Regions from separate parts of the Bradyrhizobium sp. Arg237L genome, predicted to be linked through region 2. Evidence: riboswitches for the same ligand, from Rfam matches in the RefSeq annotation. Region 2 holds a riboswitch; the other holds the start of a gene.

Region 1 (3,403 bases), on a different contig from region 2:
GAAGCGTGAGCTATGATGTGCAATTGCACATCAGAGAATCCATTGGGCAGCGTGACCTGCCGCCCGATGGATTCCGGGCCTGCGCCTTCGGCGCATCCCGGAATGACGAGGCAGGAGCGCGCGGCAACAGTCTAAGCCGCGCGCCCCGGAATGACGGGGAGAGTGCTCAGCGTCCCTTGCCGCCCCTGCTCAGCAGGAACACACCCTGCTCGCCGAACATGTTCCAGACCCACCAGGGCAGGTTGAGCGGCACCGGGCGGCCGTAGAGGTCGAGCGCGACGGCGCGCTCCATCTTGACGTGGATCTCGTCGCAGAGCTGGACGAAATCCTTGATGGTGCAGAAATGAATGTTGGGGGTGTCGTACCAGGTGGCGGGGAGGTTTTCGGTGCGCGGCATGTGCCCGCCGACCAGGAGCTGCAGCCGCATCTTCCAGAAACCGAAATTCGGGAACGAGACGATGGCGCGGTGACCGATGCGCAGGAGATTTTCCAATACCGCTTTCGGCTGGCGCGTCGCCTGCAGGGTCTGCGACAGGATCACGTAGTCGAACGCATCGTCGGCATAGTTGACGAGGTCGGTGTCGGCATCGCCCTGCACCACCGCGAGCCCCTTGGCGACGCAGTGGTTGACGCCTTCGCGCGACAGCTCGATGCCGCGGCCGTCGATGCCGCGGCTCTCCAGGAGCTGCAACAGATCGCCGTCGCCGCAGCCGACGTCGAGCACGCGCGAGCCGGGCTCCACCATTTCGGCGACCAGAACATGGTCCGGACGAAGGCTCGTACTCGCCTGCGGCGCCACGCCGGGCAGCGGCAGGGTTTGTTCCTGAAGCGCCATCACACGACCCCCGCATCGCCGAGGCCGCGCGCCTTGCCGGCCGACTGCAGGAAAGCGCGGGAGATGTCGAAGAATTCGGGCACGTCGAGCAGGAAGGCGTCGTGGCCCTTGTCGGTCTCGATCTCCGCGAACGAGACCCGCGCGCTGGAGGCGTTCAGCGCATGCACCAGCGCCCGCGCTTCCGAGGTCGGGAACAGCCAGTCGCTCGTGAACGACACCACGCAGAACCGGGTCTTGATGCCGCGGAACGCCTTCGCCAGCACACCATTATGGTCGGCGGCGATGTCGAAATAGTCCATCGCCCGCGTCAGATAGAGGTAGCTGTTGGCATCGAAGCGCTCGACAAAGGATGAGCCTTGGTAGCGCAGATAGCTCTCGACCTGGAAGTCGGCATCGAAGGAGAATGTCGGCAGTTCGCGATCCTGCATCCGCCGCCCGAACTTGCGATGCAGCGCCGCGTCCGAGAGATAGGTGATATGCGCAGCCATGCGCGCGACCGCGAGCCCGCGATGCGGATGCGTGCCCTGATCGACATAGCGTCCGCCGCGCCAGTCCGGATCGGCCATCACGGCCTGCCGGCCGAGCTCATGAAAGGCGATGTTCTGCGCCGAGTGCCGCGTCGAGCAGGCGATCGCGAGCGTCGAGAACACGCGCTCCGGATAGGCCGCGGCCCATTGCACCGCCTGCATGCCGCCCATGGAGCCGCCGACCACCGAGAACAGCGTCTCGATGCCGAGCCGGTCGATCAGCATCGCTTGCGCGCGCACCATGTCGGGAATGGTGATGATCGGAAAATCCAGGCCCCACACCTTGCCGGTCGCGGGGCTGAGCGAGGCAGGGCCGGTCGAGCCCATGCAGCCGCCAAGCACGTTGGAGCAGATGATGAAGTACTTGGAGGGGTCGAGCGGACGGCCAGGGCCGACCATGGTCTCCCACCAGCCGGGCTTGCCCGTCACCGGATGCAAATTGTTGACATGCTGGTCGCCGGTCAGCGCGTGGCAGACCAGAATGGCGTTGGAGCGCTCGGCATTGAGTTCGCCATAGGTCTGGTAGGCGATCTGGAACGGCGCGAGGTCGATGCCGCAGTCGAGCTTCAACGGCTGATCCATGCCGAACTTTGCTACCGGCGAGGACGGATGATCGGCCTCATGGGCGCGGTCCTCACCCTGGATCGACGGACTCTTGATCGACTGCACCTTGGTCATTGCGGCCCCTTCCTCCGACGCGGAGGTCCCGGACAGAAATCAGGCCATAAAAAAACCCGGCCTGAACAAAGGTTCGGCCGGGATCGATCTGTCCCCGGCCTGTTTAGCAAGTTCTTTAACGTGGCTGCAAGCCGGCCGGCTCAAATGACCACGGAACGCTGGGAAAGTAGTCCCTTACCTGACCCGCGTCAAGGCAACCGGGGCCGTTAACCTAACCGTGACCTTGAGGCTGAGCTTGCGCCGTCTGGCCCCATGGGACAGAACGGGGGCTCGCACTTCTCCCTCTCCCCGCTCTTGCGGGGCCGGGACGAGCTGAGCTCGCCCTGAGAGGGTTGGGGTGAGGGGCTTTCTCCGCTAACAAGGTAACAGACGGACTCGCGGAGAGTCCCCCTCACCCGAAATTCAAGCTCGCTTGAATTTCGACCTCTCCCCGCACGCGGGGGAGAGGTGAAGAGTTGGCTCCCTGATTGAAGAGAATTGACGGGCCCTAACATGTCAAAAACGCCTCCGGCGCCGCCCTCGCTGGCCGAGTTGCGCAAAGAGATCGACGCGATCGATGAGCAGGTTCACCGCCTCTTGATGGCGCGTGGCGACATCATCGACCGCCTGATCAGGGTGAAGCAGACCCAGGAAGTCGGCTCCGCGTTCCGGCCGGCGCGCGAAGCCGCCATGATGCGCAGCCTGGTCGAGCGCCATCGGGGCATCCTGCCGCTTGACACCATCGAGAGCATCTGGCGCGTCATCATCTCGACGTTCACTTACGTCCAGGCACCGTTCTCGGTGCATGCCGATGTCTCGGTCGGCGAATCCATGATGCGGGATTCGGCGCGCTTCCATTTCGGCTTCGTGGTGCCCTACGTCTCGCATTTCAGCGCGCAGGCGGCCGTCGAAGCGGTGGCGAAATCGAAGGGCGACCTGGCGCTGGTGTCGGCCATTTCCAGCCGCACGCCGTGGTGGATCGACCTCGAGGCCGAAGGCGCGCCGAAGATCATTGCGCGGCTGCCGTTCCTCGAACGTGCCGATCATCCCGCAGCGCTGCCCGTGTTCGTGATCTCGCGCGTCGCCGACGATGCGATGGTGACCGAAGTCGAGATGTGGAGCGTGCGCGTCTCCGGCTGGAACGCCGAGATCGCCCGCGCGGTGGCGCCGCTGGCTGAAATCGTCGCGGTGCCGGACACCGCCTTCGACGGCGCAGCGCTTTTGGTATCGGTCGCCGGCCGCGGCTTCGAGGAGATCAAAATGGCCCTGATCCGCGCCGGGGCCTCGGTGCGCTCATCGGCCCTCGTCGGCAGCCACGCAACGCGCTATACGGTGCCCCCCCGCCCCTAGAATCCGGAGCTAGAGAGTTAGAGATGTCCCGCCC
Region 2 (3,403 bases):
GATCCCGATCGACAGCTTCGTGATCGCCGACGGCCTGCACATGAATGATTGGGGCTATGCCTGCTTCGCCCAGTTGCTCGGCGACGACATCATCAGGTCGGTCGGCCAGATCAAGCTCGGCGTCAACGTGCCGGCGGATGTGCGGACGTACAGGCCGATGTAAGCTGAAAGCGAATGGCGAGTGGTGAATAGCGAATGGGGCTTGACCCTACTCGCTACTCCCTATTCGCCATTCGCCTTGGATCACACCGTCTCCAGCGCCTCGACAAAATCCTCGATCAGATCGTCGGCGTGCTCGAGGCCCGCGGAGAAGCGGATGAAGCCTTCGCTGATGCCTAGCTCGGCGCGCGCGTCCGGCCCCAGGCGCTGATGCGTCGTGGTGGCGGGATGGGTGACGAGGCTCTTGGCATCGCCGAGATTGTTGGAGATGCGCGAGATCTTGAGCCCGTTGAGGCAGCGGAACGCGCCGGCCTTGCCGCCTTTGACCTCGAACCCGATCAGGGTCGATCCCGACCGCATCTGCTTCTTCACGGTGGCTGCCTGCGGATGATCGGCGCGGCCGGGATAGATCAGCCGCGTGATCTTCGGATGGCTTGCGAGCACGTCTGCGATCTTCGCGGCCGTCTCGGTCTGCGCGCGGACGCGCACAGCGAGCGTCTCCAGCCCCTTCAGCAGCACCCATGCATTGAACGGCGACATCGACGGCCCGGTCTGGCGCAGGAAGTTATGGATGTGCTCGGTGATGAAAGCCTCGGAGGAAAGGATGATGCCGCCGAGGCACCGCCCCTGGCCGTCGATATGCTTGGTCGCAGAATAGACCACGACGTCGGCGCCGAGCGACAGCGGGCTCTGCCAGATCGGGGTCGCGAACACATTGTCGACGATCAGTCGTGCGCCGCCCTGATGCGCGATTTCCGCGATGGCGCCGATGTCGAGCACGTCGAGCGTCGGGTTGGTCGGGCTCTCCAGGAAGCAGGTCTTGGTGTTCGGCCGGATCGCCTTTTTCCATTGGTCGAGGTCGAGCCCGTCGACCAGCGTCGATTGGATGCCGTAGCGCGGCAAGAGATCCTCCACCACGTAGCGGCACGAGCCGAACATCGCCTTGGAGGCCACCACGTGATCGCCGGCCTTCAGCGGCGCGAGGATCGCGGTCGTCACCGCCGCCATGCCGGTCGCGGTCGCGCGCGCAGCTTCCGCGCCTTCGAGCTCGATCATGCGGCGCTCGAACATGGACACGTCGGGGTTGGAGAACCGCGAATAGAGGAAGCCGGGATCCTCGCCCTTGAACCGCGCCTCGCATTCCTCGGCGGTCGCGTAGACGAACCCTTGGGTCAGGAATATTGCCTCGGACGTCTCGCCGAATTGTGAGCGTAGCGTGCCGGAATGAACCAGCCGGGTTTCGGGGCGGTAGCGGGCGGATGATTTGGACTCGGACATAGGACCTCCAACGTGACCATCCTTTCGAAAATGGTCACAAAAAAACCGGCCTAAAGGGCCGGGATCGCTGAGGTCCCCGGCCTGTTTAGCGACTTATTTAACGTGGCTGCAAGCCGGCCGGCTCAAATCACCACGGGATAAGTCATGCTGATATTCGTTCCCGCTCTTTCCGTCAAGGCGGGCATCGGCTAACCGGTAAAATCCATTTTTTGGGCCTTTTGTGGCTCTAAGCCGTCTTGAGGGACCGCGTCCGTGTCGTTCGTGCTGCAAGACGATGCCAATGGGATCCTGCCCGACCGCATGATCGCGGCGATGGCGGATGCAGGTCTGATCCTGCCGGTCTATCCCTTTGTCGAGAGCCAGATCCAGCCCGCGAGCCTCGACCTTCGCCTCGGCGACATTGCCTATCGCGTGCGCGCGAGCTTTCTCCCCGGTCCCGGCGCCACCGTTGCCGAGCGCATCGATGAGTTGAAGCTGCACGAGATCGATCTCGCCGACGACGCGGTGCTGGAGACCAATTGCGTCTACATCGTGCCGCTCTTGGAGAGCCTCGCGCTGCCGCCGGAGATCATCGCGGCCGCGAACCCCAAGAGCTCGACCGGACGGCTCGACGTCTTCACCCGCGTGATCGCCGATGGCACGCGTCGTTTCGACGTGATCGGTGCCGGCTATCACGGCCCGCTCTATGCCGAGATCAGCCCCAAGACGTTTCCGATCCTGGTGCGCGAGGGCTCGCGGCTGTCGCAGGTGCGCTTCCGCACCGGCGATGCCATCCTCAGCGCCGACGAACTCGACGCGCTGCACAACGCTGAACGCCTGGTCGATATCGACGATGCCGATCTCACCGATGGCGTCGCGGTTTCGGTCGATCTCTCGGGCGAGAATTCCGGCGGCTTCGTCGGCTATCGCGCCAAACGCCATACCGGCGTGGTCGACGTCGATCGCCGCGGCGGTTATCCGGTCGATGATTTCTGGGAGCCGATCCGCGCGCGCCCCGACGGCAGCCTGATCCTCGATCCCGGCGAGTTCTATATCCTCGCCTCGAAGGAAGCCGTGCAGGTGCCGCCGGACTACGCCGCCGAGATGGTGCCGTTCGATCCTTTGGTCGGCGAATTCCGCGTGCATTATGCCGGCTTCTTCGATCCCGGCTTCGGCTATGCCGGCGCCGGCGGGCAGGGCGCGCGCGCCGTGCTGGAAGTGCGCTCGCGCGAGGTGCCGTTCATCCTCGAGCATGGCCAGATCGTCGGCCGCCTCGTCTATGAGAAGATGCTCGCCCGGCCCGATGCGATGTACGGCCAGCGCATCGGCTCGAACTACCAGGCCCAGGGCCTGAAGCTCTCCAAGCATTTCAGGGTGTGATCAAGCGCACTCACCTGGAGCGCGCTGCGAGGACCATGACAAAGGCCGGGGCGCTACGCCCCGGCCAGCATGGTGCACGAAGTCCAGCCGTTCACGCGTTGGCGCCGCCGTCGATGGTGAACTCCGCGCCATTGATCGAGCGCGCCTCCGGCCCAGCTACGAATGCGACCAGCGCTGCGACGTCGTCCGCCTTGCCGTAGCGGGGGATCGCCATCCGCGCCAGCTGGAAGGCCGCCTGCTCGCCTTCAGCGGGATTCATGTCGGTGTCGGTCGAGCCTGGATGAACGATGTTGACGGTGATGCCGCGGCTGCCGAGATCGCGCGCCAGGCCCTTTGTCCAGGCGATCAGCGCCGATTTGCTCATCGAGTACAGGCTCAGGCCGGGACCCGGCACCTGGGTCGCGAGATTGCTGCCGATCGAGATGATGCGGCCGCCTTCGCCCATATGCGCTGCCGCGGCCTGCGATCCGACCACCACCGCCCGGACGTTGACCGCGAGCGTCGCATCGATGTCGTCGAGGCTGAGTTCGTCGATCGGCCCGCCCCTGAAGATGCCGGCATTGTTGACAAGAATATCGAGGCCGCCGAGCGCCTCGACCGCTTGATC

What was found. A riboswitch is a leader RNA that binds a small molecule or an ion and turns the genes downstream of it on or off. The one in region 2 is predicted to bind S-adenosylmethionine.
Region 1: linked by a shared signal. The riboswitch ahead of OZ411_RS27015 (homoserine O-acetyltransferase) and the one ahead of OZ411_RS39395 (O-succinylhomoserine sulfhydrylase) in region 2 are both predicted to bind S-adenosylmethionine.

The regions. Positions count from the first base shown of each region.
Region 1 covers NZ_JAQMIL010000049.1:55,834-59,236, forward strand. The annotation lists gene metW (methionine biosynthesis protein MetW) at 167-835, opposite strand; gene OZ411_RS27015 (homoserine O-acetyltransferase) at 835-2,040, opposite strand; SAM riboswitch at 2,123-2,202, opposite strand; gene OZ411_RS27020 (chorismate mutase) at 2,533-3,369, shown strand; gene hisC (histidinol-phosphate transaminase) at 3,393-3,403, shown strand, end outside.
Region 2 covers NZ_JAQMIL010000103.1:8,058-11,460, forward strand. The annotation lists gene OZ411_RS39390 (SGNH/GDSL hydrolase family protein) at 1-163, shown strand, start outside; gene OZ411_RS39395 (O-succinylhomoserine sulfhydrylase) at 244-1,437, opposite strand; SAM riboswitch at 1,502-1,581, opposite strand; gene OZ411_RS39400 (2'-deoxycytidine 5'-triphosphate deaminase) at 1,690-2,796, shown strand; gene OZ411_RS39405 (SDR family NAD(P)-dependent oxidoreductase) at 2,888-3,403, opposite strand, start outside.